Pseudovibrio sp. M1P-2-3: one gene and its partner. The protein of the gene in region 2 interacts with the protein of the main gene of each other region in a pairwise test. Links are inferred from orthologs where the notes say so. Each region holds a gene or a part of one and is shown on either strand. Other genes may lie near its edges.

What was found.
Region 1: the proteins of P6574_RS19550 (region 2) and ccmE interact in binary tests that used the Escherichia coli proteins (3 or more experiments, as listed by UniProt). The link is inferred for Pseudovibrio sp. M1P-2-3 from one-to-one orthologs.

Annotation. Positions count from the first base shown.
Region 1 is NZ_JARRCW010000001.1:3,034,011-3,039,432, reverse strand. Bases 1-2,831 are described here. They hold ccmE (cytochrome c maturation protein CcmE), read left to right. Parts: upstream 1-1,106; coding sequence 1,107-1,556; downstream 1,557-2,831. Other genes in these bases: P6574_RS13135 (heme lyase CcmF/NrfE family subunit), read left to right, coding at 1,622-2,831; ccmI (c-type cytochrome biogenesis protein CcmI), read left to right, coding at 1-1,027. In the rest of the region: more of P6574_RS13135, read left to right, coding at 2,832-3,613; P6574_RS13130 (cytochrome c-type biogenesis protein), read left to right, coding at 3,618-4,100; P6574_RS13125 (Do family serine endopeptidase), read left to right, coding at 4,425-5,422. UniProt on the Escherichia coli protein: Heme chaperone required for the biogenesis of c-type cytochromes. Transiently binds heme delivered by CcmC and transfers the heme to apo-cytochromes in a process facilitated by CcmF and CcmH.
Region 2 is NZ_JARRCW010000001.1:4,429,463-4,437,571, reverse strand. The notes cover bases 3,007-5,933. They hold P6574_RS19550 (heme ABC transporter permease), read left to right. Parts: upstream 3,007-4,046; coding sequence 4,047-4,820; downstream 4,821-5,933. Other genes in these bases: P6574_RS19535 (DUF1223 domain-containing protein), read left to right, coding at 5,850-5,933; P6574_RS19540 (DsbE family thiol:disulfide interchange protein), read left to right, coding at 5,015-5,626; ccmD (heme exporter protein CcmD), read left to right, coding at 4,821-5,015; ccmB (heme exporter protein CcmB), read left to right, coding at 3,272-3,931; ccmA (heme ABC exporter ATP-binding protein CcmA), read left to right, coding at 3,007-3,266. Outside these bases: aconitate hydratase AcnA, read right to left, coding at 1-805; P6574_RS19570 (cupin domain-containing protein), read left to right, coding at 1,211-1,663; P6574_RS19565 (cupin domain-containing protein), read left to right, coding at 1,747-2,517; more of ccmA, read left to right, coding at 2,583-3,006; more of P6574_RS19535, read left to right, coding at 5,934-6,602; P6574_RS19530 (cation diffusion facilitator family transporter), read left to right, coding at 6,816-7,703. UniProt on the Escherichia coli protein: Required for the export of heme to the periplasm for the biogenesis of c-type cytochromes.

The DNA of each region.
Region 1 (5,422 bases), 1.4 Mb from region 2 along the record:
CGATGAAGCTGTTTTCAAACAGCAGCTTGAAGAAATCGATCGCGACTGTGAACGCGGTGTGATTAAGCCTGAAATGGCCGAGGCGGCTCGTATCGAGGTCTCGCGCCGGTTGCTTGCAGCCCACAAACAGAACTCGGACAAAACCGGAGGGAGCTCTTCAGAAGAAGGGGGGATCCTTGCGAAAGTCAGCGTTGCTGTGGTGATGCCTTTGGTTGCTATTGGTTTGTATCTGGGGTTGGGTACTCCCAATTATGCCGATCAGCCGCTGGAAAAGCGCCTTGCGCAGGCACCAAATAAAATGAGTGTTTCTGAACTGATTGCGCGCACAGAACAGCACCTAGCAAGTAATCCAAAGGATGTGCAGGGCTGGAAAGTGATCGCGCCTGTTTATTCGCGAACAGGCCAGTATGGCAAAGCGGCGACAGCTTACCGAAACATTCTCGCTTTGGAAGGGGAGCAGCCGGATTTCCAGATTGCCTTGGCAGAAACTTTGGTGTTCCAAAGTGGCGGGGATGTCACCGAGGAAGCTTTCAAGCTGTTCCAAAAAGCGAACGAAGCCCGTCCTGATGACATAAAAATACGTTTCTATCTTGCGCTTGGTTTGGGCCAGCTTGGCAAAACACAAGAGGCGATCGATGCTTGGCAGGCCATTTTGGCTCAGGCAAATGGTGATGAAGGCTGGATACCTGCTGCAAAAGCCGAGCTTGCCACACTTCAGGAAATTGATATTGCCACAAAAGGGCCAACAGCTGCGGATATGGAAGCCGCCGGTCAACTGAACGCGAAAGAGCGTACCTTGATGATCGAGGGTATGGTTTCCCAACTTGAAGAGCGTCTGTCTGTGGAAGGCGGCAGCGTGGAAGAGTGGGGCAAACTGATGCGGGCGCAGCAGGTTCTTGGCAGAGATGATGAGGCGCTGGAAACTTTTGAAAAAGCTCTGAAGGTTTTTCAAGATGATACAAGTGCGATTGCGGCGTTGAACACGCAGGCAGTAGAGCTGGGCATTAAAACACAAAAAGCAGAATAAACCGGTTTTGTCCAAAACAGGGTCCGTATAGAAGGGCCTGATTTGGACTTCCCCTTTTAAACTGGCGGATTTGACGCAAATGACACGTAAACAACGAAGACTAACGCTGATTGGACTGGCTGGAGTGGTTCTGGCTGGCGCGGCCGGATTGATCCTGTTTGCTCTGGATGACCAGATCGCCTTTTTCCAGTCGCCCTCTGATATTGCTGCCAATAAGATTGAGCAGGGAAAGCGTATCCGCCTTGGGGGGCTGGTTGAAGATGGTTCCTTGGAAAATGGCGAGGGTGGCACCGTTACCTTTATTGTAACTGACAACGCCTCGACTGTACCCGTGAGTTATACGGGCATTCTTCCTGATCTGTTCCGTGAAGGCCAAGGCATCGTTGCTGAAGGCTATGTGAACAAGCAAGGCACTTTTGTAGCGGACCAAGTGCTTGCCAAGCACGATGAAAACTACATGCCAAAAGAAGTTTATGAAGCCCTTAAAGAGCAAGACCACCTTTATGACGAACAGCAGACTGGCAGCTAAGGGCTCCGCCTTTAAAGGTTTAAGAAAAAACAAAGCCCACCTACTAGGAATGGACCGGAGCGAGAATGATTATTGAACTTGGCCACTACGCTTTGATTTTAGCGTTGGTGGTGTCTTTGATACAGTCTGTCTTTCCCGTTTGGGGGGCTATAAAGAAAGACGAGCGGCTCATGGCTATGGCGCCGCCGCTTGCAATTGCTTCGTTTCTTTTGGTTCTCCTATCGTTTGCGGCGCTCACATGGGCTTACCTGAACTCGGATTTCTCGGTTCTGAATGTCTATGAGAACTCCCATTCCGATAAACCCTTGATCTACAAGATATCCGGGGTTTGGGGGAACCATGAGGGGTCCGTTCTGCTTTGGGTTCTCATCCTCACCTTATTCGGGGCGCTTGTTGCTGGTTTCAGCCGCAATATTCCGCGCCAGCTTCGGGCAGCGACCATTGGTGTACAGGGCTGGGTGTCCTTGGCGTTCATCTCCTTTGTAACACTCGCCTCCAGTCCGTTTTCCCGTGTTGCTAATCCGCCAATGCAGGGGCAAGACCTGAACCCTATGTTGCAAGATGTGGGCTTAGCTATTCACCCGCCTTTGCTCTATGTTGGCTATGTGGGCTTTTCCATTGTGTTTGCCTTTGCAACGGCGGCTCTTCTTTTGGGGCGCATTGACGCGGCATGGGCGCGCTGGGTTCGCCCTTGGGTTCTGCTTTCTTGGATTTTTCTCACCCTTGGCATCGCCATGGGCTCCTACTGGGCTTACTACGAGCTGGGCTGGGGTGGCTGGTGGTTCTGGGATCCAGTTGAGAACGCCTCGTTCATGCCATGGCTCACCGGAACAGCCCTGCTGCACTCTGCCATTGTCATGGAAAAACGCAATGCCTTGAAAGTGTGGACTGTATTTCTGGCGATTGTTACATTTTCGTTGTCGCTTTTGGGTACGTTCCTTGTGCGCTCCGGTGTTCTTACATCCGTTCACGCCTTTGCAGTGGACCCAGAACGCGGCCTTTATATCCTCACGATCCTGATGATATTCATTGGCGGCTCGCTCTCCTTGTTTGCCTGGCGTGCACCATTGCTTAAACAAGGCGGAATTTTCGCACCTATCAGCCGTGAAGGCGGTTTGGTGTTCAACAACCTGTTCCTGACCACGGCAACAGCCGTTGTGTTTTTTGGAACGCTGTACCCCTTGGTTCTGGAGATTATCACCGGAGATAAGATCTCCGTTGGTGCGCCGTTCTTCAACCTCACATTCGGGCCGTTGATGGTGCCGGTGATGCTGGCGATACCCTTCGGGCAGATGCTGGCATGGAAGCGTGGTGATCTAAAAGGTGTTTCCCAACGCCTGACGGGGGCATTTGTTCTCGCGATTATCGCAGCAGGTCTTTTGAACTGGTATTATGGGAACACCGGTTTCCTAACTGCTCTGGCTATCGGTATTGCTTTTTGGGTAATCGTGGGTTCGGTTTTTGATATTCTGGACCGCGTCAAATTCCGCAAAGTAGGTTTTGCTCGCGGTATGAGCCGCCTGAAAGGACTACCGTTAACAGCTTGGTCCGCAGCTTTTGGGCACATGGGTTTTGGCTTGGTGGCACTTGGAATTGTGACCGTATCTGCATTCCAGACGGAAATGGTTCAGGTTCTTTATCCCGGAGATAAGTTGAATGTCTCTGGCTATGAAGTGTCCTATGATGGCAGCGCCGACCAGCGGGGCCCGAACTATGTGGAACGTATTGCCCACTTTACAGTGAGTAAGGATGGTGAGGCTGTTCGTGAAATGACGCCTGCCAAGCGGGTCTATAATGCCAGCGGCCGACCTATGAGTGAAACCTCTATCGCCACTTTCGGCCTGTCACAGATCTATTTTGCGGTAGGCGATTACAACGAGAAAGGCGGCGTGGTGACACGCATCTATGAAAAGCCGATGATCACGCTTATCTGGTTCGGCTGTTTTGTGATGGCCTTTGCTGGACTTATTGCCTTTTGTGATCGTAGATTACGTGTGGGAGCGCCGGTTCCCGCCCGCAAAGTACGATTGAACGCCAGTCCGGCGGTAGCGGAGTAAATCAATGAAACGTCTTGTTTTTTCTGCTGTTGCCAGTTTTTTCCTGTTGTTTGGTGGTGCAGCCTATGCTGTGAACCCGAATGAACGGCTGGATGACCCTGCTTTGGAACAAAGGGCGAGAGACCTTTCTCTGGAGATCCGCTGTGTGGTTTGCCAAAACCAGTCCATTGACGATTCCAACGCGGAGCTTGCAAAGGATCTGCGCCTTCTGGTTCGTGAGCGCCTTGTTAAAGGTGACAGTGACGCACAGGTTCTGGACTTTCTTGTTTCCCGTTATGGTGAGTTCATTTTGCTCAAGCCCCGCTTTGCGCCCCACACATGGGTGCTTTGGGGGGCAGGGCCTGCCATATTGCTGATTGGTGGGGGCTTGCTGGTTTATGTAGCGCGCAGGCGCAGGAAAAGCGATGCAACCCCGCAAAAAACAGGCCCGGCAGAGCTGACTGATGAAGAAAAGAAAGAATTGGAGAAGCTGTTTAACCAAGAGTAAACACAGCCCTTCAAAGCACGCTGTGCTGACATTGATTTAAGTTCAATCTGCTGGTGCTGCTTGAAATTATAGGGACTTGAGCCCTCCAAAAAGGCCCTCTTACTTCTCATAGGTAAGAGGGCCTTTTTCATGTTTTTGGCAATAACCGGCAAGCCTCGGCCTTCTTTCACGCCTTTTCATTGAAATGCGTCATAAATTACAGAAATTTAATGTATTGGATAGGTTTGTGTAAGGTTTGCCACGCTAGGGTTGCATTTAGATGGATATCTAGGTGTGGTGTGTGCTGTAACGCCCACTTTCATAGTTTATTTGGGAGAACTATTTATGGATAAGACCGGTAAGCCTCTTGCTGCGTCGCCTTTGCGAATTTTGAAATCAAAGCGTAAGAAAAAACTGTTGGCAGGGGTTATGGCTCTGGGTCTTACCGGATCATTGGTTGCCCCGATTACATTTGATAGTAGCCCTGCCTTTGCTGATCCGGTCCGTGTGAATGCTCCAGCCATTGCGAATTTTGCGCCGGTTGTAGAAGCAGTGCAGCCCGCCGTTGTTAGTGTTCGGGTTCGCTCCGAAATTAAGGGGCCAAGCGCAAATAGCGGTATCCCACCCATGTTCCGGGATATGCCCGGCGACCATCCGTTACAACGTTTTTTCCGGGAGTTTGGCGGTAAAGGCTGGGGCGGGCAAGGAGATGAGGAGACGCAGAAGAAAGCTCCCAAGCGCTTCGGTCAGTCTCAAGGCTCCGGCTTCTTTATTTCAGAAGATGGCTATGTGGTCACCAACGAGCATGTGGTTGGAGATGGAACCGAGTTCACTGTGATCACTAGTGACGGGACCGAGTATGATGCCAAGCTGGTAGGTGCCGATGAGCGCTCCGACCTTGCACTGCTGAAAGTGGATGGCGGTAAGAACGATTTTGATTATGTAGAATTTGCCGATAAAGCGCCGTTCGTTGGTGAATGGGTTGTGGCTGTAGGGAACCCCTTCGGTCTGGGCGGTACGGTGACTGCTGGTATTGTGTCTGCCCGCGGGCGTGACATTGGCGCCGGACTTTACGATGACTTTATCCAGATTGATGCATCGGTGAACCGTGGCAACTCCGGAGGTCCGGCTTTTAATATCAATGGTCAGGTGATCGGGGTGAACTCGGCAATCATCAGCCCAAGCGGCGGTAATGTTGGTATCGCTTTTGCTATCCCTGCATCCACGGCCAAGAAAATTATCACTGACTTGAAAGAGGACGGAGCGGTTACCCGCGGCTGGCTGGGCGTGCAGATTCAACCTGTTACAGAAGATATTGCAGCGTCTCTTGGACTGGATAATAC
Region 2 (8,109 bases):
GGTCGGTGGCGGTGATGCCCTCGTTCAGCTCTCCTGTCATTTTGAAGCCGATCACTTCTGGGATAAGCATGGAGATAGGCTGGCCCAGCATGGCCGCTTCTGCCTCGATGCCGCCAACACCCCAGCCAAGCACCGCAAGGCCGTTGACCATTGTGGTGTGGCTATCGGTGCCAACCAGTGTGTCAGGATAGGCAAGGGTTTCGCCGTTCTCTTCCTTCGTCCACACGGTTTGAGCCAGATACTCAAGGTTCACCTGATGGCAGATGCCCGTTCCTGGAGGGACAGCGCGGAAATTGTCAAAGGCAGATTGGCCCCAGCGCAGGAATTCGTAGCGCTCTTGGTTGCGCTCGTATTCTCTTTCAACATTGAGGGCAAAGGCGGAGGCAGTGCCGAAATAGTCCACCATCACAGAGTGGTCGATCACAAGGTCGACGGGAACCTGCGGGTTCACCTTTTTCGGATCGCCCCCCAGCTTCACAGCCGCATCGCGCATGGCAGCAAGATCCACAACAGCGGGAACGCCGGTGAAATCCTGCATCAAGACGCGGGCAGGGCGGTAGGAAATTTCGTGGGTTGAGGTGCGCGAGGTCAACCATTGGGCAACAGCGGTGATGTCGTCTTTGGTAACCGAGCGGCCATCTTCAAAGCGCAGCAGGTTCTCAAGAACAACTTTTAAAGAATTGGGAAGTTTGGAAACGCCGTCCAGACCGTTCTTTTCAGCGTCGGGAATAGAGAAATAGGTATAGCTTTTGTCGCCGACTTGAAGGGTCTTCTTGGCGCCGAAGCTGTCGAGTGAAGTTGACATGGCTAGCGGTCTCCTATTGCCTTTGAGTTTGCTTGCCCGCCGGTGTGTCACCCCGCCGTAATTGGCAAGGGAAGACGTGGCAAGCAGCTCTACAGGTTCCTTAGCACTGGGCACGCATGGCTTAAGCAGGCATCTTGTCTCGTGAGAGAGACATCAGATGCTCTGCTTTAAGTGTGTGTCTTTATAGCGTTTTTTATATGGCTAATCCAGCAAGTAGCCCCTAAGGTAACTGATAGAATAATGGGTTCACTATGATTTTCCCGAGGTGCATTTTATCGGAAATACGAATCTCTAGTTTAGTATACATATGTATACAATTATGTCGAGGAGGAAATTTAGAGAGTTTCTAATTTTTGTAGGCTAGCGTCCAGTCAGATGTTTTGGCAAGAAAGACTGGAGCCTGAAATGAAAACGCATTTGCTGCCTGTAGGGTTGGGAGCTGCCTTGATGCTCGCCGTGTCTGCTACCCAAATCAGCGCACACGAAAATGACCTTTATGGCAAGACGACGATTCTGCTGGATAAAGCAACAAAAAACAATATCGGCCAGCCTTTGGCGTATCGCAGTGATTTTCCTGCCGCAATCACATCCATGATCGTTCCCTTGGAACCGGGGCAAAAGATTAGAAAGCATCTCCATGTGGTTCCTGTGTATGCCTACGTTCTGGAAGGCGAGATCACGCTCACGTACGAGGGAGACAAGACACGGACCTATAAACAGGGAGAGGCTTTCCTTGAAGCAACGAATACATGGCACTACGGTGTGAACAACGGCAAGGAGCCAGCGCGTATTCTTGCGGTGTTTCTCGGCGCCGAAGGCTTGCCCAATGCGATTCCCCAGCCGGAAAGTGGCCAGTAGCCAACCTTATATACGGTATTTGACCCGAAACGGGCCAAGTGTATCTCCAGACTTCCGGCAATGTTCAGCGTGAGGCGAAAACAATGCATGATGATCATGATGTCTACGAGCATATGGCAGTTCTACTGGATGGAGCCCAGCTTACAAATACCGGAGACCAACTGACGTACCCCGGTCTCTTCCCCCCTTCCATCTCGTCAGTGATCATCACTCTGGCTCCGGGGGAGACGTTCAAAAAGCATCTCCATGTTGTGCCTGTTTATGCCTACGTTTTGCAAGGGGAGGTTACGATGACCTATGTGCAAGACCATGAGGAAAACGTAGTGCAGACCTATAGGCAAGGTGAGGCTTTTCTGGAAGCGGCCCATACTTGGCACTACGGGATGAACAAGGGTAAGGAACCCATGCGTATTCTTGCTTTGTTCTTGGGGGCAAAGGGCCTGCCCAATTTCATAGACCAGCCAGTTATGGGTAAAAGGCAGGAGCAGGCCAGGCATAACATTCATGGGGATATGAAAGTGCTGCTGGAGGATGTGGACGCGACCAATACAGGACAGCCGCTGGCTTATCCGAGCAAGCCCCCTGCAGCGATCACCTCAATGCTGATTACATTATTGCCCGGAGAGGAGATCCAGCCCCATATGCATGTAGCACCTGTCTTTGTTTATGTACTCGAAGGGCAAGTGACTTTGGACTATGAAGACACCCACACGCACACCTACAAACAAGGGGAAGCCTTTATCGAGGCGGTGAATACGTGGCATCACGGTATCAACAGCGGCAATGTGCCGCTGCGGGTTTTGGCTGTATTTATAGGGGCCAAGGGCTTGCCAAATACTATTCTGCCGCCCTAAGCAGATGTACGTGATGGAATTTTCAGGTAAGGGCAATCTCTTAGCTGAATATCGGGGTAGGGCTGTTGAAGCTGAGCTGTAATAATCTGACTTGTGACAGGGGCGGGCGACGCGTCTTTCACAAAATATCGCTCCACGTAGAAACGGGTGAAGCGCTTATTGTTCGCGGACCAAATGGCTCGGGAAAATCCAGCCTACTTCGAGTGATTGCAGGCTTCGTTGGCAAGGCCGGTGGAGAAATTGCCCTTGAAGGCGGTGATAAAGAGCGCTCGGTTCCAGAACACTGCCACTACTTTGGGCATCAAGATGCGTTGAAACCAGCTTTGAGCGTGCAGGAAAACCTGAGTTTCTGGCAACAATTTTATGAGCCGGTGCCCTATGAAACGGGCAATAAGAACACCACCCTTTCCATAGAAGAGGCTCTGGACACGCTGGGTATCCTTCATACAGCGCAGTTGCCCGCCGGCTTTTTGAGTGCAGGGCAAAAGCGCCGTCTGTCTCTGGCAAGGTTGCTTGTGGTTTCCCGACCCATCTGGATTATGGATGAACCAAGCGCTGCACTGGACGCTGCCTCTGAAAAAGTACTACTGGGTTTGATGGCGGAGCATTTGAACAAGGGTGGGCTTTTGCTGGCAGCAACGCACTTGCCCTTGGACCTGCCCAACACGCACTTTCTGGACATCGCCAGTTCTGACTCCTTAGAGGATGAAGATGCACGAAGTGACGATCAGGGGGACTATTGGCTATGAGCTGGATGACAAGCTTATTTATACGTGAGTTCCGGCTTGCAGCACGTGTGGGCGGTGGGGCATTGATCGGTGTTCTGTTTTTCCTCGCAGTCGTGACGGTGTTTCCCTTTGGCGTGGGGCCAGATTTGAAAATGCTGGCGCGCATTGGCGCGGCAGTTCTGTGGATTGGTGCTCTGCTGGCGACACTTCTGGGTCTGGACCGGCTGTTTCAGGCAGATCAGGAGGATGGAACGTTGGACCTTCTGCTTCTTTCAGGTCGCCCTGCGGAGTTGATCGTTCTTATCAAATGCGCTGCGCACTGGGCAGCAACGGGGTTGCCGCTGGTAATTGCGACGCCCGTTCTGGCGCTGTTTGTTAATTTGGAGCCGGCTGCAATTGGTGCGGTGGTGCTGACGTTACTGGTGGGAACACCTGCCCTAACCCTCGTTGGGGCGATTGGGGCAGGGGTGACTGTGTCTTTGCGGCGCGGTGGGGTGCTGCTTTCCATTTTGGTGATTCCGCTTGCGATCCCGATTCTCATTTTTGGTGTGAGCGCTGCAACGGCGGCTGTTGGCGGTTCGACCCCATTTCTGACACCTTTTTTATATTTAAGCGCAATCACTCTTGCCGCATTGGTCATTGGGCCTGTGGCGGCGGGGGCTGCACTGCGTGTTTCGGGTGACTAGGTGTTGCCATAATTACTGGGTGGGTTTGTGCGACAATGCGTCCCAAAACGGGACTTCATCGCTGGAATCTGCACTCGCTTGTTGATGCATAGACAATGAAAGCTTAAAAAGCCCTATGACTTTTTATGATCTTGCAAACCCAACTCGTTTTCTGGCTCTGGTCCAGAAATTGTTGCCGTGGCTTATCGGTGCCTGCGCTGTGACTATGGCTGCAGGCATTTACATGGCCTTGTTTGTCGCTCCCCATGATTACCAGCAGGGAGTGACGGTGCGGATTATGTATATTCATGTTCCATCCGCATGGCTGGCCCTGTTCTGTTATGGAATGATGGCTTTGTCCTCTATCGGTACTTTGGTCTGGAAACATCCTTTGGCGGATGTGTCTGCAAAGTCAGCTGCGCCTCTTGGAGCCTGTTTCACATTCCTTGCTCTTTGGACCGGTGCAATCTGGGCCAAACCCATGTGGGGAACTTGGTGGGTATGGGATGCAAGATTAACGTCGTTCCTTGTTCTCTTCATCATGTATTTGGGCATTATCGCTCTTTGGAAAACCATTGAAGACCCCATCAAAGCGGCTAAGGCAAATGCGATCTTGACCCTTGTGGGTGTGATCAACCTGCCGATCATCAAGTTCTCGGTGGACTGGTGGAACACACTGCATCAACCGGCCAGCGTGTTCCGTGCGGATGGGCCAAGCATGCACAGCTCCATATTGATCCCGCTGTTTGTGATGGCCATCGGGTTCACATTGTTCTTCACTTGCGTGCACCTGATGCTTATGCGCAACGAAATCTATGCGCGCCGTATTCGGGCCATGCGCCTGCGGGCTGCCTCTAAAGCGCCTTCTGCAAGTGTCAAAAACCAAGCTGCTGCACAGGGGGCCTCATAAATGTTCTTTGAAAGTCTCTTTACGGATCTCCCGCGCCATGCTGGCTATGTAGCGGCATGCTACGGTATGGCGGGAGTTATTATGACGGGCTTGGTTGTCGCTGCGTTCATCGCGAAAAAGAAACGTCTTGCTGAACTTGCTGCGCTGGAAGCCTCTGGTATTCGCCGCCGTTCCGCTGCTACTGGTAAAAAATAATGTCCACTGATGCTCAAAATAATAAAGCTGGAGAACAAGAACCCCGCCGCGGTTTTCCGGTTTTCGCTATTATTCCGCTTGTGATTTTTGGTGTTCTGGTTGTTCTCTTTCTCACCCAGCTGCTTTCGGGAAATAACCCTCAAGAACTGCCTTCTGCTTTACTGAATAAGCCTAGCCCAGAGTTTTCCGCCGTGCCGGTGGAAGGTCTTTTGAGGGATGGGCAGCAAATTCCGGGAATCTCCAACGAGAGTTTCAAGGACAAGGTGACAGTCTTTAACGTGTTCGGGTCCTGGTGTGGTCCATGCCGTGCGGAACATGAATACTTGATGGACCTGTCCAAGGATCCAAGAATCCAGATGGCTGGGCTGAACTATAAAGACAAACCACTGGCCGCCATTCGCTTTTTGAAAGATCTTGGAAACCCTTATGACTTGGTGGGCGCGGATTCCGGGCGCATTGGCATCGAATGGGGTGTTTATGGCGTACCGGAAACATTTATTGTCGATGGACAGGGAAATATTCGCTATAAATTTATTGGCCCGCTTACAGCTACAAGCTACAGGGATGTTTTTCTTCCCGAACTTGAAAAGGTCATTTCTCAGACAAAATAGTTTGCTACCCCTTTGACAGGATAGGAAAGTTTAGAGTGTATTTGAGCAAATCCCCTTTGTTCTCTATGCTCTGACTTTTTGGTTTAAGCGTATTTTTTGTGAAAGGGCCGACTGGCCTTTCTAGATGCCAAAGTAACTGCGTAGATCACCTGCTTGTGATTTTCCTTTATTGAATTGCATCTATATTGTTAATGCGCTGCTAACTTTAATTGAAGGGTTGGGAATGAAACTGAGACCTGCTGTCAAAACGCTTGCTATGCTCGCGTTTGTATCAACTTTTGCTCTTTTGAATGTTGGCATGGTCTACGCGCAGCCTGTCAAAGCTGTGGTTGAACTGTATAGCAGCCAAGGCTGCGGTTATTGCCCACCAGCCAATAAACTCTTGTCCGAGCTTTCCAAAAAGCCGAACGTGATTGCCATGGACTTCCATGTGAATATTTGGGATTTCATGGGCTGGAAAGATACTCTGGCCAACAAAAAAAACACGGACCGGCAGAGGGCTTATGCCTTATCGCGCCACGACAAGGGCGTTTACACGCCGCAAGCAATCATCAACGGAAAGCAGGATGTTGCAGGCAATGACCGGCAAGGTCTTCTTGAAACCGTGGAAGCCCAAACGCCTCTTTCTCTGGATGTGAATGCACGTATTGATAAAACCATGCTGGATGTTTCAGTAAGCGGCAAAGCGCATCCCCTTGAGCCCACTGAAGCCGATATCTACCTGTTGCGTCTCACCAAAAAGAAAGAGGTTGATATTCAAGGCGGTGACAATGCCGGCAAGGATATGCAATATGTGAATGTGGTAACCGATATAATTCCGATTGGAATGTGGATGGGTAAAGATACAGTACTCCGGTTTCCAAAATCTGCACTTGGAGAGATCAACGACAATACGCAATGGGTTGTTCTTGTGCAGTCTATGAACACCAAGGGGCCGGGGCCAATTCTTGGCGCGACAAAGTTTGAGGGTATTTGAGCTTTTCAAGTTGAGCCAGACTTGCGCTAAACACCAAGGCGTATTTTCAAATGTTGTGCCAGCCCTTTTTGCCTGTACGTCTCCAGATACATAGGTGAGAGCCATATTACAAAGATATGCTTAATGGATGTTGATATGCTCTCATTATCTGCTAAGGCTATCGCCAATTAAAAATCCGGGGCAAGGGCGCCGTAGTCTAGCGGGCAATAGAACATGAACGAGAGCATGCGTTTTGCTATCGGCAGTATAATAGTTGGACTGCTGATTTTTGGGATAAAGTACACAGCATTTGTGATGACAGGGTCGATCGCATTCCTGTCTGATGCGCTGGAATCCACCTTGAATATCGCCAGTGCCATTGCTGCCGCTGCCGCCCTTTATATGTCCCATAAGCCTGCGGATCATAACCACCCCTACGGTCACTACAAGGCAGAGTATTTCGCTGCTGTGCTGGAAGGTGTGCTTATTGTTCTGGCGGCTATCTTTATCCTTCGTGAAGCCTATCTGGGATTTCTCAATCCGCCACATCTGGAAGCTTCCCCCGAAGGGCTGGCGCTCAACGGCATTGCGACGGTAATTAATGCCAGCTGGGCCATCGCTCTTGGACGCATTGGCCGAAAGCACCGCTCTCCGGCATTGGTGGCTGATAGCAAGCACATCATGACAGATGTTTACACTTCAATCGGAGTGTTTGTAGGGGTGGCTCTGGTCTTTGCCACCGGTTGGGTGCACTTTGACCCGGCACTTGCTGTTCTGGTAGCCGTGAATATTCTGTGGTCCGGCTGGAAGCTGGTTCGCGAATCCATTGGCGGTTTGATGGATGAAGCTGCACCGGAAGGAGAGCAGGACGCTCTGCGTAAACTTATTTCCAAGTATGGGGAAGGGGCCATTGAAGCCCATGATTTACGCACCCGCCATGCAGGCCATGTGACGTTTGTGGACTTCCATCTGGTTGTTCCAAGCCAGCTTTCGGTGCAAGATGCCCACGAAATCTGTGATCGAATTGAAGAAGGCATCGCAAAGGATATGCCAGGTGCCCGCGTGACTATTCACGTTGAGCCAGAACATCATGCCAAGCATAAAGGAATTGTGGTGGTTTGATGTTAGCTGTTTAAGAAAGCCCCGTAGCCACTGAATGGGCTGCGGGAGAGTTCTATTTGTTGCTGATCCGCCGACGTATTGCCAGATAGAGGCTACCAGTAAGAACAACGAGGCCTCCAATACCTGCTGCGATTGGTAGAATGGCGCATCTGCAGGAGTATCCCCGTCACAAAAACCGGGAATGCAAACTCCACCGTTATTCCCTTCATCAACGATACTTAGATCTTGCGCACATGCTATGTCACTAACACTTAGAATAATAAATATTGAAAGTGCTAATAATAGTATTAATCTCATGGAGATTGCTAAATCATAGTTTTATTTTTGCTATAATTACGTTAAATATCCATTTAATGAGCGAAATTACCACAAAATATATTTTATTAAACTTATAAAGTTGAATTTA